4 regions of the Pseudomonas sp. LB1P83 genome follow, and region 2 is predicted to be linked to each of the others. Evidence: predicted binding sites of a transcription regulator. Region 2 holds the regulator's gene; each other region holds the start of a gene.
The links. The regulator FliA, encoded in region 2, starts transcription of late flagellar genes. The targets are predictions, from matches to a motif close to CTAAAGTTTNNNNNNNNNNNGCCGNTAA.
Positions count from the first base shown of each region.

Region 1: a site for FliA is predicted at 1,811-1,838, ahead of flgM (flagellar biosynthesis anti-sigma factor FlgM). Genes of this name have one in related genera too.
Region 3: a site for FliA is predicted at 5,870-5,897, ahead of ACYZTY_RS08080 (methyl-accepting chemotaxis protein). Genes of this name have one in related genera too.
Region 4: a site for FliA is predicted at 3,674-3,701, ahead of ACYZTY_RS24070 (methyl-accepting chemotaxis protein). Genes of this name have one in related genera too.

Region 1 is NZ_CM142709.1:4,501,427-4,508,711, forward strand. Features, by position in the region: gene ACYZTY_RS20640 (chemotaxis protein CheV) at 1-864, opposite strand, end outside; gene flgA (flagellar basal body P-ring formation chaperone FlgA) at 947-1,708, shown strand; gene flgM (flagellar biosynthesis anti-sigma factor FlgM) at 1,875-2,201, shown strand; gene ACYZTY_RS20655 (flagella synthesis protein FlgN) at 2,250-2,717, shown strand; gene ACYZTY_RS20660 (flagellar brake protein) at 2,811-3,554, shown strand; gene ACYZTY_RS20665 (MFS transporter) at 3,618-4,988, opposite strand; gene ACYZTY_RS20670 (glutamine synthetase family protein) at 5,059-6,300, opposite strand; gene ACYZTY_RS20675 (IS110 family RNA-guided transposase) at 6,686-7,285, shown strand, end outside.
Region 2 is NZ_CM142709.1:1,462,845-1,470,129, reverse strand. Features, by position in the region: gene ACYZTY_RS06675 (chemotaxis protein CheA) at 1-516, opposite strand, end outside; gene ACYZTY_RS06670 (protein phosphatase CheZ) at 570-1,358, opposite strand; gene ACYZTY_RS06665 (chemotaxis response regulator CheY) at 1,381-1,752, opposite strand; gene fliA (RNA polymerase sigma factor FliA) at 1,920-2,660, opposite strand; gene fleN (flagellar synthesis regulator FleN) at 2,657-3,487, opposite strand; gene flhF (flagellar biosynthesis protein FlhF) at 3,604-4,938, opposite strand; gene flhA (flagellar biosynthesis protein FlhA) at 4,950-7,079, opposite strand.
Region 3 is NZ_CM142709.1:1,767,144-1,774,428, reverse strand. Features, by position in the region: gene ACYZTY_RS08105 (MATE family efflux transporter) at 1-26, shown strand, start outside; gene tusA (sulfurtransferase TusA) at 23-274, opposite strand; gene rlmM (23S rRNA (cytidine(2498)-2'-O)-methyltransferase RlmM) at 485-1,558, opposite strand; gene acnA (aconitate hydratase AcnA) at 2,047-4,788, shown strand; gene ACYZTY_RS08085 (lysostaphin resistance A-like protein) at 5,033-5,824, shown strand; gene ACYZTY_RS08080 (methyl-accepting chemotaxis protein) at 5,928-7,285, shown strand, end outside.
Region 4 is NZ_CM142709.1:5,259,611-5,266,895, reverse strand. Features, by position in the region: gene pgeF (peptidoglycan editing factor PgeF) at 1-178, shown strand, start outside; gene clpB (ATP-dependent chaperone ClpB) at 309-2,873, shown strand; tRNA gene ACYZTY_RS24090 (tRNA-Asn) at 3,172-3,247, shown strand; tRNA gene ACYZTY_RS24085 (tRNA-Pro) at 3,257-3,333, shown strand; tRNA gene ACYZTY_RS24080 (tRNA-Lys) at 3,339-3,414, shown strand; tRNA gene ACYZTY_RS24075 (tRNA-Pro) at 3,511-3,587, shown strand; gene ACYZTY_RS24070 (methyl-accepting chemotaxis protein) at 3,769-5,394, shown strand; gene ACYZTY_RS24065 (HvfA family oxazolone/thioamide-modified RiPP metallophore) at 5,457-5,855, opposite strand; gene ACYZTY_RS24060 (RHS repeat domain-containing protein) at 6,173-7,285, opposite strand, start outside.

The DNA.
Region 1 (7,285 bases), 3.0 Mb from region 2:
AAGGAAGTCATCCGCGCCGACTTTCTTGACCATCGCCTGATTGAATACACCCGACAACGAAGTATGCAGGATGATATGAAGCTTTTGCATGCGCGGGTCGTTGCGGATCTCGGCCGTCAGGGTGTACCCGTCCATTTCCGGCATCTCGATGTCGGAAATCATCATCAGGAACTCTTCTTCCGGCTTCTTGCCTTCATCGACCAGCTTGCGCAAGTAATCCAGCGCTTGCTTGCCGTCGTTCAACGCCACCACTTCGACGCCGACCGTCTGCAGGCAACGCGTTACTTGCTTGCGCGCCACTGACGAGTCGTCGACCGTCAATACTTTCAGGGACAGCGCCTTGTGCTGGGTTTCGACATCCACCACACCCACCGAAATCGCTTCCGGTGTCGGCGCCACTTCCGCCAGCACTTTCTCGACGTCGATGATTTCGACTAACTGATTGTCGACCCGAGTCACAGCCGTCAGGTAATGATCGCGTCCCGTGCCCTTGGGTGGCGGATGAATCTCCTCCCAGTTCATGTTGACGATGCGCTCTACCGATCGCACCAGGAAACCCTGGGTCTTGGTGTTGTACTCCGTGATGATCACGAAGGGATTGCTCTGATCTTTAAGTGCGCCGGAGCCGGTCGCCATTGCCAGATCAAGAATCGGAATGGTCGCCCCCCGGATATTTGCCACACCGCACACGACAGGACTGGACTTGGGCATCACGGTCAGTTTGGGGCATTGCAGCACTTCCCGAACCTTGAACACGTTGATCCCATACAGCTGCTGGCCGTCGAGACGGAACAACAACAGCTCAAGGCGATTCTGCCCAACCAGTTGCGTGCGCTGGTTTACCGCATCCATTACACCAGCCATGCACAGACTCCTACACCAACGCTTAAGTGTGTTGCGACGCACATTCATTGCTAAACGGCACGGCGCTTGCTTTTTAACTCTTATGAACACAGAACCGACATTTTTCCGACGCCTGACATCAACTTCCCGCAAATTGCTTTGCGCGATGTCGGCCGTTTGCCTGTTCAACGCTGGCAGCCCTGCCCTTGCTGACGCGGTTACCTTGCCTGACATGCTTATCGGCGTCACTCAGGGCTTTCTTGAATTCACCGTAGAAGACTATTTGGCTACCAGTCAAACGGAGGGGCGCTACGAAATCGAGGTCAACCAGCTCGATCCGCGACTGCGCATGCCCATGTGCGACAAGGAATTGACAGCCACCCTCGAGAGCCCGGCGACCCCGATCGGGCGGGTAACGGTCAAGGTCCGCTGCGACAGTACGTCCCCTTGGACGGTCTTCGTACCCGCTCAAGTCCGGCTGTTTCGAGAGGTTGTCACGACCACGCGTCCGCTTAAACGCGCAGGGGTCATCGAGCCCGGCGACGTCATGTTGCGCGAGCGGGATATCAGCCTGATCAACCAGGGTTATTTCACTTCCATGGATCAGGCCGTCGGACAGAAACTTACCCGACCAACGGTCGCCAATCAGGTCCTGACGCTGGTTCATCTCGAACAGGCGGAAGTCATCAGCAAGGGCGATCAGGTGGTGATTACCGCCCGCAGTGGTACGCTCAGTGTGCGCATGCCGGGCGAAGCCCTGTCCAACGGCGGCCTGCGTGAACAGATTCGGGTGAAAAACCTCAACTCCCAGCGGGTCATCAAGGCGCAAGTCACAGCGCCCGGCCAGGTGGAAGTGGCCATGTAGAGCGATCTGTTGGTGAAGAGATGGCGCACCGCCCGGCGGTTCCCTAAACTGTGCCGCAGGCAGGACTCGCGCTGGCGCATGCAAGCTCATTGATAAATGGGCCTAAAGTTTTCGCAGGGAGAGCCGAAAACATGGCAAGCGTCCAAATACCCAGAGGTTTTTTATCATGGTCATCGATTTCAGCCGTTTGAACAGCTCCTCGTCACTTACCGGTAGTACGCGTACCAGCACCGCGAAGGAAACTGCCGAAACCGGCAAATCCGCGCCGCTGAATACCCCGGCCGAACAGGCCAGTACCGCCAAAAGCGGGGAATCGGTACACCTCAGCAATGAGGCTCAACAGTTGCAGAAGGTCACTGACAAGCTGCGCGATCAGCCTGCCGTCGACAACGCCCGTGTGGCCGAGTTGAAAGCAGCGATTGCCGATGGCAGCTATAAAGTCGACAGCAACCGTGTAGCCAGCAAACTGCTCAACTTCGAAGCCCAGCGCTAGGCCACGGCCTGCGCCAGGCTTTTGGACGCTTAAACCCCAAGGCCAGCCATGCACGACACTAATTTACTGCAACTGATCACCGACGATTTTGCTCCAGCGCAATACTTGCTGGAGTTACTGCAAACCGAATCCATCGCTTTGCACGGTCGCGACATGCCGCTGCTCGAGGATATTCTGGCGCAGAAACAGGCAATGATCATTCTGCTGGAACAGCATGGCCGCAAGCGCAGTGAAGTCCTCGCCAGCCTGAATCTGCCGACCAATCGCAACGGCCTGGAGCAACTTGCCAGCCAGTCGAGCATCGGCGATCAATTGCTGGAACAGAGCGATAAACTGACCGATCTCCTGGCTCAATGCCAGGCGGCCAACGTCAATAACGGCCAGTCGATCCTGGTCCAGCAGGCCGCCACGGCCAATCAGCTGAAAATCCTCACCGGCGGCGAACCGCCAGCGCTTTACGATGCCCGCGGATCAACCGCCATGCTAGCGAAGCCGCGCCCGCTTAGTCAGGCTTGAGCCCTGTAAATGAGCACGCTCTATCAAGACGCCTCACATGCTGGCAGTATGCTGGCAAGTCGCAGTCATATTTTGTCTGGAGAATGATGAACCGTGTTCAATGCCTTAAACGCGGAAGATGCTCCGCAGCCACCGAAGGTGCTATCCACGCCGATGGAGATCGCCGGTAACCTGCGGCAGCTGCAAGAGAGCCATGACCCGCTGATCATCACGTTCCACGAACGCAGCCAGCGCTTCCAGAGCTATCTGGTGGACGTCGATCGTGACGGCAACAGCATTGCACTGGACGAAATGGTGCCTCGCGACGGCGAACGTTATCTGCTGGCCGGCGAACCATTTCGCGTTGAAGGCTTCCACGACGGCGTGCGCATTGCGTGGGAAAGCAACGGTCCGCTGACCATCGATGAATCCGGTGATCGCTGCTACCGTGGCACCCTCCCCGATGAAGTGGTCTACCACCAGCGCCGCAATGCCTTCCGGGCTGCGTTGAAGCTGGCGCAACTGGTCGATGTCGAACTGGGCGGCGAAAAGCTCAAGTTCCCGATCAGAGGCAAGCTGCTCGACATTTCCGCCACTGGCTGCAAGCTGCGCTTTGAAGGTGACATCACCCCCCGGCTGCAACTGGGTCAGGTCTACGACCGCTTTATTGCCGACCTGCCCTTCGGCAGCATGACCGCGCCGGTGGAATTGCGTTACCTGCATTTCGAAGAAAGAATCTCCACCACCTTCGCCGGCATCCGCTTTCACAACATGAGCGGACTGGTGCAGCGCCAGGTCGAACGGTTCGTCTATCAGCTTCAGCGTGAAGCGCGCCGCTTCGACAAAGACGACATCTGATACAACGCTTCAACAAAAACGGGCAGTCCCTTGCGGTGACTGCCCGTTTTTTTATGCCCCAGCTTAAGGCCTGGCTTCGGTAAAACTTTGCTCGCGACCCGCATCCGGGTCTTCTGGCGGTGGATCGGTGTCGGGGTCCTGCTCGGGTTCAGGCGCAGGTTCTGGGTTGATCGGGTTCTGCATCTGATCCTGCACCACTTGCTCATCGACCCGCGGGTCAAGGCACGCCACCAGTGGCGAACTCGACATGCTGTCCGGCATGGCCACGTGATGCAGCGGTGCATCGTCGACCTGATGCAGGTTGGTGACCGCTTTCGGGCGGATCCGCCACACCAGCACCAACGCGAAGAAACTGAAGAAGGCATACAGCATGTGGCTGCCAAACAGCTTCATCAGGACCCCGGCCACCAACGGCCCGATACTGGCGCCCACGCCGTAGGTCACCAGCAACATCGCAGTCAGGGACACACGACGATCGCCTTCGACATGGTCATTGGAGAACGCCACTGCCAGCGGATACAGGCAGAACATCACCAGCGAACAGAAGAACCCGGCGATAAACAAAACCTCCAGCGGCACCTGTTGCATGATTGCCAGCGGCAACGCGGTGAGGGCCAGGACCACCGCAAAACAGCGGATCAACAACGCCCGGTCATAACGGTCGGACAACCAGCCCAACGGCCACTGCACCAGCAGCCCGGCAAAAATGCAGCTACCCATGAACAGACCGACCTGCTCGGTGGATAATCCTTGCTGCGAGGCATACAGCGGCGCCAGGCCGTAGAAGGAACCAATGATCAGCCCCGCGCCCAGCACCGTACTCAGCGACTGCGGTACACGCTTGATGAAGAACCGAGGTTCCATTGGTGCGGGATGCAGCGGTGCCGGGTGAATCCGCCTGGTCAGGGCCACTGGCACCAGGCACAGCGCGAAGCACAAGGCTACCAGCATCAGCAGTTCCAGGCCCAGGGCCGGGTGCATGACCAGAATCAACTGACCGAGTACCAACCCCAGGTACGAGGCGATCATGTAGCCGCTGAACACCGTGCCGCGCTGCGACGCTTCGGCCTGCTCATTGAGCCAGCTTTCGATGACCATGTACTGGCACATCATGCCGAGGCCGACGATCACCCGCAGGAATATCCACGCCGGCAGCCAGTCGACCAGGCCATGGCCCAGCACTGCCGCGCCAACAATCCCGGCGCAGGCTGAATAAGCACGAATATGCCCGACTCGGGCGATCAGTCGGTGACCGATCTTGCCGCCCAGCACCAGGCCGAAATAGTTGGCCGCCATCAACGCACCAACCCACAAGCTGTCGACGTTATCCGCCGCCAGGCGCAAGCCCAGGTACGTACTCAGCAAGCCTGAGCCGATCAACATCATCAGCGAGGCAAAATAAAGCGCTCGAAAAGGTTTCCAGATTTGGCGCATCGGCGTTCCGAGCGGCTCCTTGCGGTGAGAAACGGGCTATCCGAAAAGATAGCCCGAAGACGACGGGTCGTCAGGCCTGGGCTGCCAGGACACGGCGCTCCCAGGGAGTAATTTCATCAAAGAAGCTGGTCAACTCCATGGTCTTCGAAGCGACGTAGCCTTCGATGAACTCCTTGCCAAACAGTTCCTTCGCCAATTGGCTACGTTTCAGACGCTCAAGAGCGGCATGCAAGGTACACGGCAACGAAAGATTATCCGGGACTTCAAACTCACCCTGAATCGCCTCGCTCGGCTCCAGTTGGTTTTCGATGCCATGCAAACCGGCGGCAAGGCTGGCGGCGATCGCCAGATACGGATTTGCATCAGCTCCCGGCAAGCGGTTCTCGACCCGACGAGCGGCCGGCGAACTGGCCGGAATGCGCAATCCGGCGGCACGGTTGTCGTGGGACCAGCAAGCATTATTCGGCGAGGCAAACGGATGGCACAAGCGCTGATAGGAATTCACGTTCGGCGCAAACAGCGCGGTGAAATCCGCCATGCCGGCCTGCTGTCCACCAATGAAATACCGGAAGGTCGCCGTCGGCTGACCGGCCTCGTCACTGAACACGTTCCGCCCGCTGCCGATCTCGACGATGCTCTGGTGAATGTGCATCGAACTGCCGGGCGTGTGCGCCAGCGGCTTGGCCATGCACACCACAGTCAGGCCGTGCTTGAGCGCGACTTCTTTGAGCAGATGCTTGAACAGTAAGGTCTGGTCGGCCAGCAGCAAGGGATCACCGTGCAGCAAGTTGATCTCGAACTGGCTGACGCCCATCTCGTGCATGAAGGTGTCACGGGGCAAGCCCAGCGCCGCCATGCAGGCATAGACTTCAGTGAAGAACGGCCGCAAGCCGTTATTGGAACTGATACTGAACGCCGAATGACCTTCCTCGCGCCGACCATCCAGGCCCAGCGGTGGCTGGAACGGCTGCGTCGGATCGGGATTGGCCGCGAACACGAAGAATTCCAGCTCGGTCGCCACCACCGGCGCCAGGCCCAGGGCCGCGTAACGCGCGATGACCGCCTTGAGTTGACCACGGGTCGACAACTTCGAGCTCTCGCCGGTCAGTTCATCGGCGTCGCAAATGGCCAATGCCCGCGGTTGTTGGCTCCAGGGCAAGCGGTGGATGTGCGCAGGGTCAGGCACCAGCGCCAGGTCGCCATCATCGCTGCCGTAAAAACGTGCTGGCGGATATCCGCCCATGATGCATTGCAGCAGCACACCCCGCGCCATCTGCAAACGCCGTCCCTCGAGAAACCCCTCGGCGGTCATTACTTTGCCGCGAGGCACGCCGTTCAAATCCGGCGTGACACATTCAATCTCATCAATGCCCGTCAATCGCTGTGCGAGTGAGCGCTGGCCATCGGTTGTCATGACGCAATCCTTTGTAATTGTGCGAGCCGCGAACGGCGACCCGTACAAAATAGGCTCCGCCTGTTCGGAATATCAAGCAGCGCACACAAAGAAATCACGGACCTGCGTAGGGTTATGCGGGTCGTTCAAGCAATTTCCGCGGCAACGCAATTTTTGTAATTGGATGGACTCGCCCAAGCCGAGGCGTCAATGCGCCACGATGGCAGTCTAAACAGCCAACGACAGCGAGGGCGAGTCCATGAAAAAGCATACTTCGATTGATCAATCCCTGTCTTCTTCCGATTTGTCGGCCTGCACAACCGTGGCGATCGATCTGGCCAAGCAGGTCTTTCAGGTCGCCGGTGAAGACGTCCTCGGCCAGGTGCACTACGAGCAACGGATCAAGTCGCGCGAGGCGTTTTATGAGTTTCTACGCCAGTTGCCGCCTCATGTCGTGGTTCTGATGGAGACCGGTCCGGGTGCTCAAGCCTGGGCCCGGCAGCTGCAAGACCAAGGCAATCTGGCGCGGATTCTTCCAGCCCGTTTGGTGGCCACACATCGTAGCGGGCCTAAAAATGATCGCAACGATGCGCTGGCGATTCTGCGGGCTGGTCGCGATGAAAAGATCTACGCAGTGCCGGTCAAAAGCGTTGCGGCGCTGGCAATGCAGGCGTTGCATCGCGCCCGCCAAGGCTATGTGCGTCGACGCACGGCGGTGAGCAATCAGATGCGCGGCCTGCTGCTCGAGCATGGCGTGGCCTTGGCGCAAGGTGACGTTGCGATCAGCCAGAAAATTCCGCGGGTCCTGGAAGATGCCACCCAGCCGGTGCCGGGCCTGCTGCGTGAACTGATCGACGAACTGTTGGCCGAGTGGCGCCATTTGAGCGAGCGCATCAGCGTGCTG
Region 2 (7,285 bases):
GGCTTGAGCCTTGACGGCGTTCAGCGAGTCCAGCAGTTGTTCGAATTCGTTATCGGTGATGTCGCCCGATTCTTCAGCGGCCGGTGTTTCGACCACTTCAGCAACCGGGACCGATTCATCAGCCGTTTGCGGCTCGGCCAGACGGGCCAGTGCCGCGAGCAATTCAGGCGTTGCAGCCGTAATCGGGCTGCGTTCGCGCACTTCGGTGAACATGCTGTTCACCGCGTCCAGCGCTTCGAGAACCACGTCCATCAGTTCCGAGTCGACGCGACGTTCACCCTTGCGCAGGATGTCGAACACGTTCTCGGCGATGTGACAGCACTCCACCAGCTCGTTGAGCTGGAGGAAGCCGGCGCCCCCTTTTACAGTGTGAAAACCGCGAAAAATTGCATTGAGCAAATCCGCATCATCCGGTCGGCTTTCAAGCTCGACCAGCTGTTCGGACAGTTGCTCTAGAATCTCGCCGGCCTCAACCAGGAAATCCTGAAGGATCTCTTCATCGGCGCCGAAGCTCATTAAGGGGGTGCTCCTGAGGTCTAAAAACCTAAAAAACCTAAAATGCTAAAACTCTAAAATCCTAGGCTGGATAACAAATCGTCCACATCGTCCTGACCGGACACAACGTCTTCTCTTTTATCGGCATGAATCTGCGGACCTTCACCCTGAGAGAGATGTTTTTGCGGATCTTTTTCAGCGAGCATCGCATCACGGTCATGTTCGATACCCGCAAAGCGGTCTACCTGACTGGCCATGAGCACGAGCTTGAGCAGGTTGCTTTCAACTTCGGTGACCAATTGGGTCACGCGCTTGATCACCTGACCGGTGAGGTCCTGGTAATCCTGGGCCAGCAGAATGTCGTTGAGGTTGCTCGACACCGTGCGATTGTCTTCGCTGCTGCGCGTCAGGAAACCGTCGACGCGCCGGGCCAGCTCACGGAACTCTTCAGCCCCGACTTCGCGACGCATGAACCGACCCCAATCCGTGCTCAACGCCTGGGCTTCTTCGCTCAGGCGGTTGACCAGCGGCGTGGAATTCTCCACCAAGTCCATGGTGCGGTTGGCAGCGGCCTCGGTCAGCTTGACCACATACCCCAGACGCTCGGTGGCGTCCGTGATCTGCGACACTTCCTCGGCTTGCGGCATGTTCGGGTCAATCTGGAAATTGACGATCGCGCTATGCAGCTCGCGAGTGAGCTTGCCCACTTCCTGATACAGGCCGCGGTCACGGGTCTGATTGAGCTCATGGATAAGTTGCACAGCGTCGCCGAACCTGCCTTTTTCAAGGCTTTCGACCAGTTCGACCGCGTGTTTTTTCAGGGTCGATTCAAAATCGCCCAGTGAAGATTCTTTATGCTCCATAGCTCCCCCGTGGCGCAGTGGATCAACCGATGCGTTCGAAAATCTTCTCGATTTTTTCTTTCAACGCCTGGGCCGTGAAGGGTTTGACCACATAGCCGTTTACACCGGCCTGGGCCGCTTCGATGATCTGCTCGCGCTTGGCTTCAGCGGTCACCATCAGCACTGGCAAGTGCTTGAGCTTTTCATCGGCGCGCACGTGACGCAGCAGATCGATACCGGTCATGCCAGGCATGTTCCAGTCCGTTACCAGAAAGTCGATGCTCCCGCTGTTGAGAACCGGAATGGCAGTAGTGCCATCGTCGGCCTCGACCGTGTTGGTGAACCCAAGGTCACGCAACAGGTTTTTTATGATCCGCCGCATCGTTGAGAAGTCATCAACGATGAGGATTTTCATGTTCTTGTCCAATTCGACCTCCAAGCAGTCTTAAACGCGCCCAGCACCTGGACGCGCCATTTCAATCAATCCGGCAATGCACTCGATGACTGTCTGGAGCACAACAGATCGCGACCGGTGCAGTTCAACACCACACCGGCCTCGTTCGCAGTGTCCCCACACTGCCTTCAGCGCGCTCGCCACTCCCCCAAACGCCCCCGCAAACGGGCCGCGCACTGGCTGTGTAACTGGCTGACCCGAGATTCGCTGACCCCCAGGACCTCACCGATTTCCTTGAGGTTCAGCTCTTCGTCGTAGTACAGCGCCAACACCAGTCGCTCACGCTCCGGCAAATTGGCAATCGCGTCCGCCAGCGCAGCCTGGAAGCGTTCATCTTCCAGATCGCGTGACGGCTCGAGATGAGCACTCGCGCCATCCTCGTGCAGCCCTTCGTGTTCGCCGTCCTGCAACAGATCGTCGAAACTGAATAACCGGCTGCCCAGGGTGTCGTTCAAAATCCCGTAATAATCGTCGAGACTCAATTGGAGTTCGGCCGCAACCTCATGATCTTTAGCGTCACGACCGGTTTTAGCTTCAATCGAGCGAATTGCGTCGCTGACCATGCGGGTATTGCGGTGAACCGAACGTGGCGCCCAGTCCCCCTTGCGTACTTCATCGAGCATCGCGCCGCGGATTCGAATGCCCGCGTACGTCTCGAAACTCGCGCCTTTGCTGGCGTCATATTTGGTCGATACTTCAAGCAGGCCGATCATCCCGGCCTGGATCAGGTCTTCAACCTGAACACTGGCTGGCAGACGGGCCAGCAAGTGGTAAGCAATGCGTTTGACCAGTGGCGCGTAACGCTCGATCAGCTCGTACTGCGCGTCACGTGCCGACTTCTTGTAGAGGTTGTAGCCACTGGCTGTCATAGGACGGGTCCTGCGGTCTGTTGCACGAGGCGCTCGACGAAAAACTCCAGGTGCCCACGCGGGTTGGCAGGCAGCGGCCAGGTGTCGACCTTCTGCGCGATCGCCTTGAACGCCAGGGCGCACTTGGAACGCGGGAAGGCTTCATAGACTGCACGCTGCTTCTGCACGGCCTTGCGCACGCTTTCGTCGTAAGGCACCGCACCGACGTATTGTAAGGCGACGTCGAGGAAGCGGTCCGTGACCTTGGTCAACTTGGCGAACAGGTTGCGACCTTCCTGCGGGCTCTGGGCCATGTTGGCCAGGACGCGGAAGCGGTTCATGCCGTAATCGCGGTTCAGCAGTTTGATCAGCGCGTAGGCATCCGTGATCGAGGTCGGCTCGTCGCACACCACCAGCAAGACTTCTTGCGCTGCGCGAACGAAACTGACTACCGAGTCACCAATACCCGCAGCGGTGTCGATCACCAACACGTCGAGATTGTCGCCGATATCACTGAAGGCCTGGATCAGGCCGGCGTGTTGGGCCGGGCTCAGATGAACCATGCTCTGTGTGCCGGACGCGGCCGGGACGATGCGAATGCCGCCGGGGCCCTGCAACAGAACGTCGCGCAGCTCACAGCGGCCTTCGATCACGTCGGCCAGGGTACGTTTGGGTGTCAGCCCCAACAGGACGTCGACATTCGCCAGCCCCAGATCGGCGTCCAGCAGCATGACGCGCCGGCCGAGCTCAGCTAGAGCCAGGGACAAGTTCACTGACACGTTAGTCTTCCCGACGCCACCTTTGCCGCCGGTCACCGCGATCACCTGTACGGGATGCATGCTGCCCATGTTATTTCTTTACCTTGTCTTGCATAGACGGAGGCCACATTACTGGCTGCGCGTTCATCAACTGAACAATGCATGGCAGACCATCGATGTAGGTACAAAAACTGTTCATTAGTACCTCAGCCAACCTGCTTGGTCGGGCTGTGGTAAATATCAGCGAACATGTCAGCCATGGCTTCTTCGCTGGGTTCTTCTTGCATTTGCACGCTTACGGCGCGACTGACCAACTGATGACGACGCGGCAGATGCAGATCATCCGGAATCCGCGGGCCATCGGTCAGGTACGCCACCGGCAATTCATGACTGATCGCCAGGCTTAACACCTCGCCCAGACTTGCCGTTTCATCCAGTTTAGTCAGGATGCAGCCAGCGAGCCCGCAGCGCTTGTAACTGTGATAAGCGGCCGTTAGAACCTGTTTCTGGCTGGTGGTTGCCAACACCAGATAATTTTTTGACTTGATGCCACGTCCGGCCAGGCTTTCGAGCTGCATGCGCAGTGCCGGATCGCTGGCCTGAAGGCCCGCGGTATCGATCAACACCACGCGTTTGCGCAACAAGGGATCCAGTGCCTGCACCAGCGATTGCCCCGGATCGACGTGAGTTACCGACACGTTGAGGATCCGGCCCAGGGTCTTGAGTTGCTCCTGAGCTCCAATACGGTAGCTGTCCATGCTCACCAGCGCGATATTTTGTGCGCCATATTTCAGAACGTAGCGGGCCGCGAGCTTGGCCAGGGTGGTGGTCTTGCCCATGCCGGCAGGGCCGACCATGGCAATCACGCCGCCCTCTTCCAATGGCTCGACTTCCGGTGTGGCGATCATCCGCGCCAGGTGCGCCAGCAACATGCGCCAGGCCTGACGGGGTTCCTCAATGTCGGTAATCATCGACAGCAAGTCGCGGGACAACGGGCCGGACAGGCCGATGCGTTGCAGGCGACGCCAGAGGTTGGCCTGGGCCGGACGGCTGCCTTGCAGCTGATTCCAGGCCAGGGAGCCGAGTTGCACTTCCATCAGTTCGCGCAGGCTGTTGAGTTCGAAACGCATCGAGTCAAATGCCCGTGGGTCCACGCCGCCAGCGGCTGGTGCCGGGGCTGGAGCGGAGCGACGAGGTTCGGCATAGGTCGGTTCGATCAGCGGCTCGGCGGCGGTCAATGGCAGGCCGGCGAACAACTGGCGATTGGTGGTCTTGTCGCCTTCGGTTTCGCCTTCGCCACGCAGGCTCAATTCGGCCTGGGCAGTGACGATCCGCGACTGGGTCTTGCGCAGCTCGTCCTCGAGTTCCATGTTCGGAACACGCGGGGCCAGCGCCGACAATTTGTAATCCAGGGCAGCCGTCAGCTCGACACCACCGGCGATCCGGCGGTTGCCAATAATGGCGGCATCAGCGCCCAGCTCATCACGAACCAGTTTCATGGCCTGACGCATATCGGCGGCGAAAAAACGCTTAACTTGCATAAACCACTACCTCAGCCGTTGGGCCCTACTGTCGCAACGATGGTCACTTGCTTGTTGTCAGGAATTTCCTGGTAAGCCAACACATGCAAACCCGGGACTGCCAGTCGGCCGAATCGCGAAAGCATCGCGCGAACCGGACCGGCCACCAGCAGAATCACCGGTTGACCTTGCATTTCCTGACGCTGCGCCGCATCGATCAACGAGCGTTGCAGTTTCTCAGCCATGCTTGGCTCCAGCAGAACGCCCTCTTCCGAGCCTTGTCCTGCCTTCTGAAGACTATTGAGCAATATCTGTTCCAACCTTGGCTCCAGAGTGATAACTGGTAGCTCGGAGTCAGTCCCTACAATGCTTTGGACGATTGCGCGGGATACGCCGACGCGCACCGCGGCCACCAGAGCGGCAGTATCTTGACTCTTGGCAGCATTGTTGGCGATGGCCTCGGCGATGCTGCGAATGTCCCGCACTGGCACCTGTTCGGCCAGCAACGCCTGAAGCACTTTGAGCAGTTGCGACAGCGACACCACGCCCGGCACCAGCTCTTCAGCCAGTTTCGGCGAGCTTTTGGCCAGCAATTGCATGAGTTGCTGGACTTCTTCGTGACCGATCAGTTCGCTGGAGTGCTTGTACAGAATCTGGTTCAAGTGAGTGGCCACAACCGTACTGGCATCGACCACGGTGTAACCGAGCGACTGCGCCTGGGCACGCTGGCTGATTTCGATCCAGACCGCCTCCAGGCCAAAAGCCGGATCTTTGGCGGTTATGCCATTGAGAGTGCCGTAGACCTGCCCCGGGTTGATCGCCAATTCGCGATCCGGGTAAATCTCGGCTTCAGCCAGGATCACGCCCATCAGGGTCAGACGGTAAGCACTCGGCGCCAGGTCGAGGTTGTCACGAATGTGCACAGTCGGCATCAGGAAGCCCAGGTCCTGGGACAGCTTCTTGCGCACGCCCTTGATCCGCGCCAGCAACTGACCACCCTGGTTGCGATCCACCAACGGAATCAGGCGGTAGCCGACTTCCAGGCCAATCATGTCGATCGGCGTCACGTCGTCCCAGCCCAGCTCCTTGGTTTCCATGGCGCGGGCCGGCGATGGCAGCAACTCTTGCTGACGCTTGACCTCTTGCAGGGCCTGAACCTTGACCACATTCTGCTTCTTCCAGAACAGGTACGCGCCACCAGCGGCCACGGCCGCCATGCTGAGAAAGGAGAAGTGCGGCATGCCGGGCACCAGGCCCATCACTGCCATCAAACCCGCCGCCACGGCCAACGCTTTCGGCGAGGCGAACATCTGGCGATTGATCTGCTTGCCCATGTCTTCCGAACCGGAAGCACGGGTCACCATGATCGCTGCCGCTGTCGATAACAGCAGTGATGGCAATTGCGCCACCAAACCGTCACCGATAGTCAGAAGTGCATAAACCCGGCCGGCATCGCCGAAGGTCATGCCGTGCTGGAAGATACCGACCGCCATGCCGCCGATCAGGTTGATGAACAGAATCAGCAGACCGGCGATGGCGTCACCGCGCACGAATTTGCTGGCACCGTCCATGGAGCCGTAGAACTCGGCTTCCTGGGCGACTTCCGTCCGGCGCAGCTTGGCCTGGTTCTGGTCGATCAGGCCGGCGTTCAAATCGGCGTCGATCGCCATTTGTTTGCCGGGCATCGCATCGAGAGTGAAACGCGCGCTCACTTCGGAAATCCGCCCGGCACCCTTGGTCACTACGACGAAGTTGATGATCATCAAAATCGCGAACACCACGATACCGACCACGTAGTTACCGCCGATCACCACCTCACCGAAGGCCTGGATCACCTTGCCGGCTGAGGCGTGACCGTCCTGACCGTGGAGCATCACCACCCGCGTGGAGGCCACGTTCAACGCCAGCCGCAGCAGCGTCGCCACCAATAGAATGGTCGGAAACACCGCGAAATCCAGCGGTCGCAAGGCATAGACGCAGACCAGCAACACCACGATCGACAAGGCAATGTTGAAGGTGAAGAACACGTCCAGCAGGAACGGTGGGATCGGCAACATCATCATTGCCAGCATGACCAGCAGCAACAACGGCACACCCAGATTGCCCCGACTCAAGTCGGCAACGTTTGTGCGGGCAGTGTTGAATAACTGAGAGCGATCCACCGGTTTTCCCCGTTTCTTTAAAGCAAACTTTTGACGCCCAAAGCAGGCGCAGGGCGGCTACTGCAAGAAACCTTCCAACTTTTGCGGAGGCGGGAAATAGAGGGGCTTATGAAGCTTTTGGTAGCAGCTGCCGAGCCTGCGAGGCTGCGTTCGGCTGCGCAGCAGTCGTCAAGCCGTTCGAGGACTGCGGTCGATGACTCCGTTTC
Region 3 (7,285 bases), 300 kb from region 2:
TCCGCATCAGTCATTCGGCGGGTTAAGCGAGTTTCTTGCGGATCCAGTAGAGGTAGGTGCCTGCCTCTTCATGCTGCCCGACCAGTTCGTGATCCAGAAACACGCAAAACTTGGGAATGTCGCGACGGGTCGAGGGATCGGTCGCGATTACCTTGAGCAGGCCGCCGGGTGCCAGGTCACGGATGTGCTGGTGCAGCATCATCACCGGCTCCGGGCAGTTGAGGCCGGTGGCGTCGAGGGTGCCGTCTACCGGCGTATCAATCATTTCACTCATGATTCACTCCTGAAACTTGCCGGCATTGTCGCGCATTGCCGGGTGTTCGGTCATCTGTGTCGTACACCGCCCCGCCCATGTAGGAGCGAGCGGTGCGGCGATCCGACTTGCCCGCGAAGGCGTCCTTGAAGACGCCAAAAGCTTCGCGGGCAAGCCTCGCTCCTACAGGGTTGTGTGGCGCCCCGCAAATACGAGGGTAAGCAGTGTGTATTAGCGGGATTTGGGTTTCTTTACGTCAATCCGGCGCAGGTGGCAGGTCACTTCTTCACGGTCGTGATACAGCTGCTTACAGCCGATCTCGACCCGAATGCCACGCTCCTTGAACCCGTCGGCGATGCGCTCCAGCAAGCGTTTCACTTCGGCGTAACGCTGTTTCATCGGCAACTTCAGGTTGACCACCGCTTCGCGGCAATGGCCCTCGCCAATCCACTCTTCCAGCATCGCGGCGTTGCGCGCCGGTTTCTCGACGATGTCGCAAACCATCCAGTCCACCGGCTGCCGGGGTTTGTAAGTGAAACCGTCGGCCATTAAGTGCTGCACCAGTCCGGTGTCCATCAGGCTTTCGGCCATCGGACCGTTGTCGATGGCGGTCACCAGCATGCCGCGGTTAACCAGTTGCCAGGTCCAGCCGCCGGGGGCGGCACCGAGGTCGACGCCGGTCATGTCGCTGTGCAAGCGCTCATCCCACTGATCGCGAGGGATGAAGTGGTGCCACGCTTCTTCCAGCTTCAGCGTCGAACGGCTCGGGGCTTCACGGGGAAACTTCAGGCGTGGAATGCCCATCGGCCACATCGCCGAGTTGTTGGACTCGGCCAGGCCCATGAACACTTCGCGGCCGCTTTTGAAAGTCAGCAGCAGACGCGGCTTGTGGGCGTCCTCCACCAGCTTGCCGGCCGCCATCAGGGCTTTGCGCAGGTGGCCTTCGAATTTCTTGCAGAAGTTCGACAGTTCCTTGCCATCGTTGGTGTCGACCATTTCCAGCCACAGGCTGCCGCACAGCGGGAAGTCCGCCATGTGCGCGAGGATCACGCTGATACGGTCGGTTTCCGGCAGGTCGATGAAGATCCCGCGAGCCCATTGGCGTGGGAAGATCAGCTCGGCGAAACGCTGGCCGCGCATCAGGCGCTCGGCGCCGTCTTCTTCGGTGCAGATGAATTCGGCGCAGGCGCTGGCGGTCTTGGCCTTGGCATAACCGGCCACGTTCAGCCGCGCGGCGTGTTCGGAAATCTCGGAACAGACTTCGCCTTCGAAGCCCGGCCGGCAATGCATAAAGAGGGTGTTCATTCTTACTCCTGGGCAGTTGGCGAAGAATTCAGCCACTGCGCGATGCCCAGACTTGCGTTGAAGCAAAGCCTGTCACGAAAACCGGCGCATGATAGCCGAGTTCGGAACCCAGGGTCTGTTAACGCTTGCTGACGACCGCGACGCTGCCCCATTTGGCGCTGGGCAAGACGCGAGGAACGCAGTTTGGTTGTTCCAAATAAGTTCCGAGCAACGCCGCCCAGCGCCAAATGGGGCGCGTCCCTTCGGGTTGCGCGCCAAAGTGTGCGAGGCTGCGTTGCGGGATTTGCTAAGGGAACAACCATTGGCGGCATCCCGCGCCTTGCCTCGCGCACTTTGGCATCGCAACGCGGCTCGTCAGCAAGCGTTAACAGACCCTGAGACTTGGCCATAGAGTCCAGTTATTAGCTTTAACGAATGAACAGGGCTAGGTTAAGGGCTCTGTCTGTCCCGTCAGTCCGTAGCCGTGCGGACCCAAAGGAGTCATTTCAATGCCGTCCCTCGATAGCCTGAAAACCCTTAAAACCTTACAAATCGACGACAAGACCTATCACTATTTCAGCTTGCCGGATGCCGCCAAAAGCCTGGGCGATCTGGACAAGCTGCCGATGTCGTTGAAAGTGCTGCTGGAAAACCTGCTGCGCTGGGAAGATGAAAAAACCGTCACCGGCGCCGACCTTCGGGCAATTGCCGCCTGGCTCAAGGAGCGTCGCTCCGACCGCGAAATTCAATACCGTCCCGCGCGGGTATTAATGCAGGACTTTACCGGCGTTCCCGCCGTGGTCGACCTGGCCGCCATGCGCGCCGCCATGGCCAAGGCCGGCGGCGACCCGCAGCGTATCAATCCGCTGTCACCGGTGGACCTGGTGATCGACCACTCGGTGATGGTCGACAAATTCGGCAGTTCCAGCGCCTTTGAACAGAACGTCGACATCGAAATGCAGCGCAACGGTGAGCGTTACGCGTTCCTGCGCTGGGGCCAGAGCGCCTTCGACAACTTCAGCGTGGTACCGCCGGGCACGGGCATTTGCCACCAGGTCAATCTGGAATACCTGGGCCGCACGGTCTGGACCAAGGACGAGGACGGCCGCACCTACGCCTTCCCCGACACCCTGGTCGGCACCGACTCCCACACCACCATGATCAACGGCCTCGGCGTACTCGGCTGGGGCGTCGGCGGGATTGAAGCGGAAGCGGCGATGCTCGGCCAGCCGGTGTCGATGCTGATTCCGGAAGTGATCGGCTTCAAACTCACCGGCAAGCTCAAGGAAGGCATCACCGCCACCGACCTGGTGCTGACCGTCACGCAGATGCTGCGCAAGAAAGGCGTGGTCGGCAAATTCGTCGAGTTCTACGGTGACGGCCTCGCCGATCTGCCGCTGGCCGACCGCGCGACCATCGCCAACATGGCCCCTGAGTACGGCGCCACTTGCGGCTTCTTCCCGGTGGACGACATCACGCTCGAGTATCTGCGGCTGTCCGGTCGCCCATTCGAAACCGTGAAACTGGTCGAGGCCTACAGCAAAGCCCAGGGCCTGTGGCGCCTGCCGGGCCAGGAACCGGTGTTCACCGACACGCTGGCGCTGGACATGGGCAGCGTCGAAGCCAGCCTTGCCGGGCCGAAACGCCCGCAGGACCGGGTATCGCTGCCGAATGTCGCGCAAGCGTTCAGTGACTTCATCGACCTGCAATTCAAACCCACCAGCAAGGAAGTCGGTCGCCTGGAAAGTGAAGGCGGCGGTGGCGTGGCGGTGGGCAATGCCGATCTGGCCGGTGAGGCTGATTACGAATACGACGGCCAGATCTATCGATTGAAAAACGGCGCGGTGGTGATCGCCGCGATCACCTCCTGCACCAACACCTCCAACCCGAGCGTGATGATGGCCGCCGGGCTGGTGGCGAAGAAAGCCGTGGAGAAAGGCCTCAAGCGCAAACCGTGGGTCAAGAGTTCCCTGGCCCCAGGCTCAAAAGTGGTCACCGACTACTACAAGGCTGCCGGCCTGACCCAATATCTGGATGAGCTGGGTTTTGCCTTGGTCGGCTACGGCTGCACCACTTGCATCGGCAACTCCGGCCCCTTGGCGGAGCCGATCGAAAAAGCCATCCAGGCTGCCGACCTGACTGTCGCCTCGGTGCTGTCGGGCAATCGTAACTTTGAAGGTCGGGTGCATCCGCTGGTGAAAACCAACTGGCTGGCGTCCCCGCCACTGGTCGTGGCCTATGCGCTGGCGGGAACGGTGCGGACCGACATCAGCAGCGAGCCATTGGGCAACGACAAGGACGGCAATCCGGTTTATCTGCGGGACATTTGGCCGAGTACCCAAGAGATTGCCGACGCGGTCAATCAGGTCAACACCGCCATGTTCCATAAGGAATACGCCGAAGTGTTTGCCGGCGACGAGCAATGGCAAGCGATTGAAGTGCCCCAAGCGGCGACGTATGTCTGGCAGGACGATTCGACTTACATCCAGCATCCGCCGTTCTTCGATGACATCGGCGGCCCGCCGCCCGTGGTCAAGGATGTCGCCGGTGCCAGGGTCCTCGCGCTGCTCGGCGATTCGGTGACCACCGACCACATCTCCCCCGCCGGCAACATCAAGGCCGACAGCCCGGCCGGTCAGTACCTGCGCGAGAAAGGCGTGGAACCCCGGGACTTCAACTCCTACGGTTCGCGTCGCGGCAACCACGAAGTGATGATGCGCGGCACCTTCGCCAACATCCGCATTCGCAACGAGATGCTCGGTGGTGAAGAAGGCGGCAACACGATCTACATTCCGACCGGGGAGCGGATGCCGATCTACGACGCGGCCATGCGCTATCAAACGTCGGGCACGCCGCTGGTGGTGATCGCTGGTCAAGAATACGGCACCGGCTCGAGCCGCGACTGGGCGGCCAAGGGCACCAATCTGCTGGGTGTGAAAGCGGTAATCGCTGAAAGCTTCGAGCGGATTCACCGTTCCAACCTGGTGGGCATGGGCGTACTGCCGTTGCAGTTCAAGCTGGATCAGAACCGCAAGAGCCTGAACCTGACCGGCAAGGAGACGCTGGACATCCTTGGTTTGACGGGCGTGGAGTTGACGCCACGGATGAACCTGACACTCATCATCACCCGCGAGGACGGCAGTCGCGAGAAAGTCGAGGTGTTGTGCCGAATCGATACGCTCAACGAAGTCGAGTACTTCAAGTCAGGGGGGATTTTGCATTACGTGTTGCGGCAGTTGATTGCGTCGTAACGCCTGCTGACACAGACACCGCCTTCGGGCGGTGTTTTTATTGGGGCCTGTTTATAATCGCACCCCGCTAACATTGCACACTTTGTGGCGAGGGAGCTTGCTCCCGCTCGACTGCGAAGCAGTCGTAAAACAGGCCGATGCGATCTGATTGAAGTATCAGGTCACCGGGTTTGGGGCTGCTTCGCACCCCAGCGGGAGCAAGCTCCCTCGCCACAAAAGTTCTTCACCCTCTAAGGACTACTTTATGCTCGCCCTGCCATGGACTTACCTGGCCCTTCTCTCCCTCGGCTACGCCCTCGCCCTGACCTACGGCCAACTCGGCTGGCTGGCCGGCATCTCCGTCGCGCTGCTGCTTGTCGCCGGTTTCGCGGTCCGTCAGCAAAAGATTCCCGTCGCTCGCTACCTCGGCCACGCCGTGTTCATCATCCTGGCCCTGGCCCTGGCGATGCACTGGCTACCCGGTTTCTACAACGGTCGCGGCATCGACCCGCAACGCTTCACCGATGACGCCGTGCCGTTTTCCATGTACCTGAATCAGGACAAACCCCTGATCGGCTTTTGGCTGTTATTGGTTTGCCCGTGGATTGTCGGCCGGCGCTCCCTGCGCCTTTCAGCTTATGCCACAGCACTCGCCCTGACTCTGAGCGCCGTGCTGGCCTTGGGTGGCGCACTTGTGCTGGGTGTGATCAGTTGGGCACCGAAGTGGCCGGATCAAGCCGGGTTGTGGGTGCTGAACAATCTGCTGCTGGTCACGCTGGTGGAGGAAGCGCTGTTTCGCGGTTATATCCAGGGCGGTCTGAGCCGGCAGTTCAAACACCTGCCCTACGGTGAAAACCTGGCGCTGCTGCTCGCATCGCTGTTGTTCGGTCTGGTGCATGTGGGGGCGGGTTGGCAATGGGTGCTGCTGGCGGGTCTGGCAGGTGTCGGCTATGGTCTGGCCTACCGTTTTGGCGGTTTGGGGGCGGCCATCGCCACCCACTTCGGTCTGAACCTGCTGCATTTCGCACTGTTTACTTACCCGATGCTCGCCGGCTGATGCAATGGCCGTTTTGCGACGCGCCGCTGATTATTGAAAAATAATTTCAATTAAATCCCGACGCCGCCGACAACCTCTCAAAGCCTTGCGGATTGAAAAAGCCATGCGTAACAACCAGCCCACCACACAACGCGAACGGACCTTCCCGGCTCAGCAACGGTTGATTTCCACCACCGATGCCAAGGGCGTGATTACCTACTGCAACGACGCCTTCGTCGAGATCAGCGGGTTTTCTCGCGAGGAACTGATCCGTGCGCCGCATAACCTGGTCCGTCACCCCGACGTCCCGGCCGCGGTGTTCGCGCACATGTGGGGCACACTGAAACAAGGCTTGCCATGGATGGGCATTGTCAAGAATCGCTGCAAGACCGGTGACCACTACTGGGTTAACGCCTATGTCACTCCGGTTTTCGAAGGCAATCAGGTTGTCGGTTACGAGTCGGTGCGGGTCAAACCCACCGCCGAACAGATCCAGCGTGCCGAAGCGCTCTACCAACGCATCAACCAGGGCAAGTCTGCGATTCCTTCCACCGATAAATGGCTGCCGGTGCTTCAGGACTGGCTGCCATTCATTCTGGTCAGCCAGCTGAGCTTCATGATCGGTGCCACGCTCAACTCCCAATGGGGCTTCGCCCTCGCCGCCGGTCTTTCGGTGCCGCTGGGCCTGTTGGGCTTGAGCTGGCAACAGCGCGGCCTCAAGCGCCTGCTGCGCCTGGCCGAGCAGACCACTTCCGACCCGCTGATCGCGCAGATGTACACCGACAGTCGTGGCGCCCAGGCACGTCTGGAGATGTCGATTCTCAGCCAGGAAGCGCGTCTGAAAACCTGCCTGACCCGTCTGCAAGACACTGCCGAGCACCTGAGCGACCAGGCCAAACAATCCGACACCCTGGCTCACAGCAGCTCTACTGGTCTTGAACGTCAGCGCGTCGAAACCGAACAAGTGGCCACCGCCGTCAATCAGATGGCCGCCACCACGCAGGAAGTCGCCAGCCACGTTCAGCGCACCGCCGACGCCACTCAGGAAGCCAATCGCCTGACCGGTCGCGGTCGCGACATCGCCGGCGAAACCCGCGAAGCCATCCAGCGCTTGTCGGTGGTGGTCGGTGAAACCGGGCTGACCGTGACCCAACTGGCCAAGGACAGCGACGAAATCGGCGGCGTGGTCGATGTGATCAAAGGCATCGCCGACCAGACCAACCTGCTGGCCCTGAACGCCGCTATCGAAGCCGCGCGTGCCGGCGAAATGGGCCGTGGGTTTGCGGTGGTGGCTGACGAAGTGCGCCAACTGGCACAACGTACCAGCGAATCCACCGGGCAGATTCACGCCCTGATCGCCAAGCTGCAACAGACTGCCAGCACCGCAGTGCAAACCATGGAAGCCGGGCATCGCCAGGCCGAAGAAGGCGTGGCGCGGGTACTGGAAGCGGATCAGGCGCTGGTGGGGATCAGCGAAGCGGT
Region 4 (7,285 bases), 2.9 Mb from region 2:
AAACGCTGGCAAGTTCATGGCTGATATCTATGAGCTGGCGCGTTTGCGTCTGGCAGTTCGTGGTGTCACCGCTGTCTATGGTGGCGGATTCTGCACCGTGACCGATCCTCGCTTCTTTTCTTACCGCCGCAGTCCTCGCACCGGTCGGTTTGCCTCCCTGATCTGGCTCGAAGACTAGACTTCTCTGATCTGCATCAACTGATCGACGCTTGAAACTCCCAGAATCGACCGCATCTATAACGGTATCTGGCAGGTTTCTTCATTCAGGATGTTTTATAGGTCCGGCCTGCTCAAAAGGAAGGTGACCCATGCGTATAGATCGTTTAACCAGCAAATTGCAGTTAGCTCTATCCGACGCCCAATCTCTGGCCGTCGGCCTTGACCACCCCGGCATTGAGCCGGCGCATTTGATGCAGGCCATGCTTGAACAGCAGGGTGGTTCGATCAAACCCCTGCTGATGCAGGTCGGTTTCGACGTCAACAGCTTGCGTAAAGAGCTGACAAAAGAGCTCGACCAGCTCCCGAAAATCCAGAACCCGACTGGCGACGTGAATATGTCGCAGGACTTGGCGCGCCTGCTCAACCAGGCCGATCGCCTGGCCCAGCAGAAGGGCGATCAGTTCATCTCCAGCGAATTGGTGCTGCTCGCCGCGATGGATGAGAACAGCAAGCTCGGTAAGTTGCTGCTCGGCCAGGGTGTCAGCAAAAAAGCCCTGGAAAACGCCATCAACAACCTGCGCGGCGGTGAGGCCGTCAACGACGCCAACCACGAAGAGTCGCGTCAGGCGCTGGATAAATACACTGTCGACCTGACCAAGCGTGCCGAAGAAGGCAAGCTCGACCCGGTGATCGGCCGTGACGACGAAATTCGCCGGACCATTCAGGTGCTGCAACGCCGCACCAAGAACAACCCGGTGCTGATCGGTGAGCCTGGCGTGGGTAAAACCGCCATTGCCGAAGGCCTGGCCCAGCGCATCATTAACGGTGAAGTGCCGGATGGTCTCAAGGGCAAGCGCCTGTTGTCCCTGGACATGGGGTCGCTGATTGCCGGTGCCAAGTACCGCGGTGAGTTCGAAGAGCGCCTCAAATCCTTGCTCAATGAGCTGTCGAAGCAGGAAGGGCAGATCATTCTGTTCATCGACGAACTGCACACCATGGTCGGCGCCGGTAAAGGCGAAGGCTCGATGGACGCGGGCAACATGCTCAAGCCTGCGTTGGCTCGTGGTGAGCTGCACTGCGTCGGCGCGACCACGCTCAACGAGTACCGCCAATATATAGAGAAGGATGCGGCCCTCGAACGGCGCTTCCAGAAAGTCTTGGTGGACGAACCGAGCGAAGAAGACACCATCGCGATTCTGCGTGGCCTCAAAGAACGTTACGAGGTTCACCACAAAGTGGCGATCACCGACGGCGCCATCATCGCCGCGGCCAAGCTCAGCCATCGCTACATCACGGACCGTCAGTTGCCGGACAAGGCCATCGACTTGATCGACGAAGCGGCCAGCCGTATCCGCATGGAGATCGACTCCAAGCCGGAAGTACTGGATCGTCTGGAGCGCCGTCTGATTCAGCTGAAGGTGGAATCCCAGGCACTGAAAAAAGAAAGCGACGAAGCGGCTATCAAGCGCCTGGAAAAACTCCAGGAGGAAATCGTTCGTCTTGAGCGTGAGTATTCGGACCTCGAAGAAATCTGGAACTCGGAAAAAGCCGAAGTTCAGGGTTCTGCGCAGATCCAGCAAAAAATCGAACAGTCCCGTCAGGAGCTGGAAGCCGCACGCCGTAAAGGCGACCTGAACCGCATGGCCGAGCTGCAATACGGGGTTATCCCGGACCTGGAGCGCAGCCTGCAAATGGTCGATCAGCACGGCAAAAGCGAGAACCAGTTACTGCGCAGCAAGGTGACTGAGGAAGAAATTGCCGAAGTCGTTTCGAAGTGGACCGGCATTCCGGTGTCGAAAATGCTCGAAGGCGAGCGCGACAAGCTGATGAAAATGGAAAGCCTGTTGCACCAGCGCGTCATCGGTCAGGACGAAGCGGTGATCGCCGTTTCAAACGCAGTGCGTCGTTCGCGAGCCGGGTTGTCCGACCCGAATCGCCCGAGCGGTTCGTTCATGTTCCTCGGCCCGACCGGTGTCGGTAAAACCGAGCTGTGCAAGGCGCTGGCCGAGTTCCTCTTTGATACTGAAGAGGCGATGGTGCGGATCGACATGTCCGAGTTCATGGAGAAACATTCCGTGGCCCGACTGATTGGCGCGCCACCGGGCTACGTGGGCTATGAAGAAGGCGGTTACCTGACCGAGGCGGTGCGTCGCAAGCCTTATTCGGTGATCCTCCTGGACGAGGTCGAGAAGGCCCACCCGGATGTGTTCAACATCTTGCTGCAAGTGCTAGAAGATGGCCGCCTGACCGACAGCCATGGCCGCACGGTGGATTTCAAGAACACCGTGATCGTCATGACGTCCAACCTGGGCTCGGTGCAGATTCAGGAGTTGGTCGGTGATCGCGAGGCCCAGCGTGCGGCGGTGATGGATGCGATTTCCACGCACTTCCGGCCGGAGTTCATCAACCGGGTCGACGAAGTGGTGATCTTCGAGCCATTGGCGCGGGATCAGATCGCGGGCATTACCGAGATCCAGTTGGGTCGTCTGCGCAGTCGTCTGACTGAGCGCGAGCTGAAACTGGAACTCAGCCCAGAGGCCATGGACAAGCTGATCGCGGTGGGTTACGACCCGGTGTACGGCGCGCGGCCGCTCAAACGAGCGATCCAGCGCTGGATCGAGAACCCGTTGGCGCAGCTGATTCTGTCCGGTCGTTTCATGCCTGGCGACACGGCTGTGGGCACGGTGGAAAACGACGAAATCGTATTTGCCTGACCCGCAACAGCAGTGAAATAAACAAGGCCTCGCATCGCGAGGCCTTTTTTTCGTCAGGTTGTTGAACTGAAAGGAAAAGGCTTGTAAAGTGCGCCCCGCAGTAAGTCACCCGGAAGGGTTTCTGCTCCCCAAGCAGGAATCTGAAATAAGTTGCAAATCATTAACTTGAATGCAATTTAAGGGGTTGACAGAGGTGCTTAAGATTGTAGAATAGCGCGCCTCAGACACACGAACGCAGCGATGCGAACGGGTCGAAGAGGTGAAGCAAGCTTCACAGTTGTAAATTGAAATGTGTAGTTCCGTGATAGCTCAGTCGGTAGAGCAAATGACTGTTAATCATTGGGTCCCAGGTTCGAGTCCTGGTCACGGAGCCAATTTCAAACCGGGGTATAGCGCAGTCCGGTAGCGCGCCTGCTTTGGGAGCAGGATGTCAGGAGTTCGAATCCCCTTACCCCGACCATTTTTGGGTCGTTAGCTCAGTTGGTAGAGCAGTTGGCTTTTAACCAATTGGTCGTAGGTTCGAATCCCACACGACCCACCATTTTTGAAACCAGTTAACGCTGGGATCAGATCTTAAGATCAGAGGCCAAAAGCCCTGATCGAAGAAGGCGACTTGCGAAGGTCGCCTTTTTTTTACCGGGGTATAGCGCAGTCCGGTAGCGCGCCTGCTTTGGGAGCAGGATGTCAGGAGTTCGAATCCCCTTACCCCGACCATATTAAAAATCCTCGTATCGAAAGATACGGGGATTTTTTTTGTCTTCGATTTTTTGTTTTCGATTTTTTGTTTTCGAGAACCAACACTTCAGTCATCGTACAACTTGCCGATAACGAGGCGACGGGGTACTGCCGAAACAACGCCCCTTTTCCAGGCCATTACAAGAATAGGGCGTTCGTTATGCTACTGCGTCAGTTGAATATTGCTCCTCGGGCCGCCTTGGGGTTTGCCCTGATTGCCGTGTTGGTTGCCTTGCTCGGGATTTTTGCACTGGGGCAGATGTCGAGCATTCGCGACAGCGAAGTGGCCGTGGAGAAACAATGGCTGCCGAGTATCCGCGGCGGTGACGAGATCCGCGAGATCATGCTGCGCATCCGCACCATTTCCCTGCGCATGGCGCTGGATCAGGACCCGAAGAACATTTCTGTGTACCGCGGCCAAATGGATACCCGCGACAAAGAATTGAGCGAGAAGATTGCGGCCTACGACAAGTTGGTCAACACCGTCGAAGGCAAGGCGTTGTATGACCAGTTCAAAACCACCTTCGCGGCGTATCGTGCCGGCATTGCCCAATCGTTCTCACTGGCGGAGCAGGGACGCCGTGACGAACTGACCAAGCTGCTGCTGGTCGACATGAAAACCGTGGTCGATGGCTCCGGTAAACAGCTCAATGACCTGGCGGACCTCTTCGCCAAACAGGTTGCCGCCGAAAGCCAGAAATCCGAGGCGCATTACGAAACATCGCGGATGATCGTCAGCCTGTTCATCGCGTTGGCTGCGCTGGCCACCGTTGGTCTGGCCATGCTGTTGACCCGTAGCATCGTCAAACCGCTGGGCGAAGCGTTGCACGCCGCAGAAAACGTAGCCCGAGGCGATCTGACTCGCCCCATCGAAACCCATGGCAACGACGAAGTCAGCCGTTTGCTCAAGGCCCTCGCGACCATGCAACAGAACCTGCGGGAAACCCTGCAAGGTATCAGCGGTTCGGCGGCGCAATTGGCCACGGCAGCGGATGAATTGAACGCCGTCACCCTCGACAGCACACAGAACCTGCAACAACAGAACAACGAGATTGAACAAGCCGCCACCGCCGTCACTGAAATGACCACCGCGGTGGAAGAGGTTGCGCGCAACGCGGTGTCGACCTCCGACGCCACGCGCCAGTCCAGTGAGTCCGCGCACGTTGGCCAGGAGCGCGTCAGCGAAACCGTCAGCGCCATCGGCGCACTCGCCAGCGATGTGCAGATTACCGGCGGGTTGGTGCAATCCCTGGCCAACCAGTCGCAGGACATCGGCAAGGTGCTGGATGTGATTCGGGCGATTGCCGAGCAAACCAATCTGCTGGCGCTCAATGCGGCCATCGAAGCGGCGCGGGCCGGGGAAAGTGGTCGAGGTTTTGCGGTGGTGGCGGACGAAGTGCGTGCGCTGGCCTATCGCACGCAGCAATCGACCCAGGAAATCGAGCAAATGGTCCAGGGCATGCGCAGCGGCTCAACCCAGGCGCTGGACTCCATGCAAGCCAGCTCGACCCGGGCGGCCAGCACGTTGGCCCTGGCCGAGCGTGCGGGCGAGGCGTTGCAGACCATCACTGAGTCGGTGCATCAGATTCACGAACGTAACCTGGTGATCGCCAGCGCCGCTGAAGAACAGGCGCAAGTGGCGCGGGAAGTTGATCGCAACCTGGTGAACATCCGCGATTTGTCCGTGCGCTCCACTGCCGGTGCGGATCAAACCAGTGCCTCAAGCCATGAGCTTTCACAGCTGGCCAATTCGTTGCAATCCATGGTGCAGCGCTTCCAGGTGTAAATCCGCCAGACGAAAAAAAACCGCGCTTCCCGACGGAAAAACGCGGTTTGATGCTTGGAAGCTTAAGCGCCGTCTTGGTCTTTCAAGTGTTCGAACAGACCTTTTGGCATTTTCTTGCCGTTGGCTTCGTAGTTGGCTTTCACGTTATCAAATGCTTCTTGCTCGTCGATGAAGCCGTCATGGTTAGTGTCGATCTTGTCGAAATTGGACTTCGGCGCGACTTTCAGGAATTCGGCGCGGGATACCTTGCCGTCGCCATCGGTATCGGTTTTTGCCATCGAGGCATCGCCACACTTGCCTTCGCCACATTTGCCTTCCGGGGTTTTCACCACCTGTTCAGCCGAGGCCAGCAGGTAGCCCTGAGTCAGAGGCTGCGCAGCGAATACGGAACCGGACAACATCATGCCACCCGCCAGAACAGCGCCGAGCAGACCAATAGTGTTCTTGGTAGTACGGGACATTTCAATACTCCTGGGTTGCACGACACAACCGTTCGATAAAGGACGCCACGTGAGTGCGGCGATAACCGTAGCGGGCGAGTTGCCTTGCTCGGATGTGGCCATTTAAAGGGCGGGGTGTATCGCTACTGTGTCGCGCAAGGGGGGAGTTTGTAAGCGAAGGGGGAAAATCGCGGGGGAGATACAGTGAGACACATCTCTGCAGATCGATGAAGAGCGGGGGGGGGGCTTGTGATGGTAACTTGATTGTCAATTTTTGTGAAAATCAAGTTGTCATCGCAAGCAGGGTTGAGGCCATAAGGGGGGGCGATTAAAGCCCTTTATGGCACCGGTGGTGGGCTTTGTGGAAAGTAAGTACGCAGTCGGGCTGGTCTTAAAGCCCAGTGCACTCCAGGCATCCCAAGTCGACGCAGGATCCAGCCAAGCGGTCCTCGAGAGGGTTCCATAAGTCGGTTATGGTCAGTCACTGCATTGCTTAGCGTCGAAAAGTCTGGATTCGTAAATGTCCTGCCTTGAGCACTCACCACAGGACGGTTCAGGGTGTTGGAAACTTGCTGCGCAGCGCCACTTCGTCCTGCGTAGCAAGCCCTTAGAAACAATAGTTGCTCAGGCGGATATCCTACTAATCTCGGTGCGATATCAAGGCGTGCCACATCAACTGCTGAGCTAACCTCTCCAGCTGCATTAAGCATATTCCCTGAACGATCACCGTGAGAGAAAAACATAAGATTTCCTTCGCCGTAGAGATTGTCAAAGAAAGCTACCCCCGGCGCGCTGTTTGGGGGGGGAGACTCCATTATCATTTCAACGCCATTGGGTAGGCGACGAGACCCACCTGCGTGTTGCAATTTGTACTGCCATCGGCCAACAAATCTCCCGAGTTTGGACGTAGCCTGCACTGCTGCGGGTGCCAAACCGACAACCGCTGCTGCCAGCCCTGTCCCCAACGATATCTTGCCCAGTGTTGCCGCGGCCTGTTTGTTACCTGTTGCTTCCAGCACGGGAACGGCCAGTCCAGTGCCTGCTGATGTTGTTTCCAGTATGAGTACCCCGACTGCAATCGCGCCCACTGCAGTCGTCGCGATGGCGACGATGGCTCCAATCACAAGCCCTGTGATGACGGCCCCAGAGACAGTGCCTGCGGCAACAGCTGCGCCAAGAGCAGCCACAGCAACTGCTCCCGCCAACGCACCAAATGTTACGACGACGCCTACAGCACCTAGCACGACGCCGGCAATCGCGCCAAACCAACTCCAGAAACTATGCCCGTCCGGATCGACTCGATTCACCGGATCCCCGCCACAATAGGCATAGCGGTTCAACCCGCCTTTACCCAGTGGACTGGCACTGTCGGGTGCCAGGAACAACATCAGCTCAGGATCGTAAGGGCGATAGCTGCCGGGATGGTAAAGCCCGGTTGCCGTGTCGCGTAA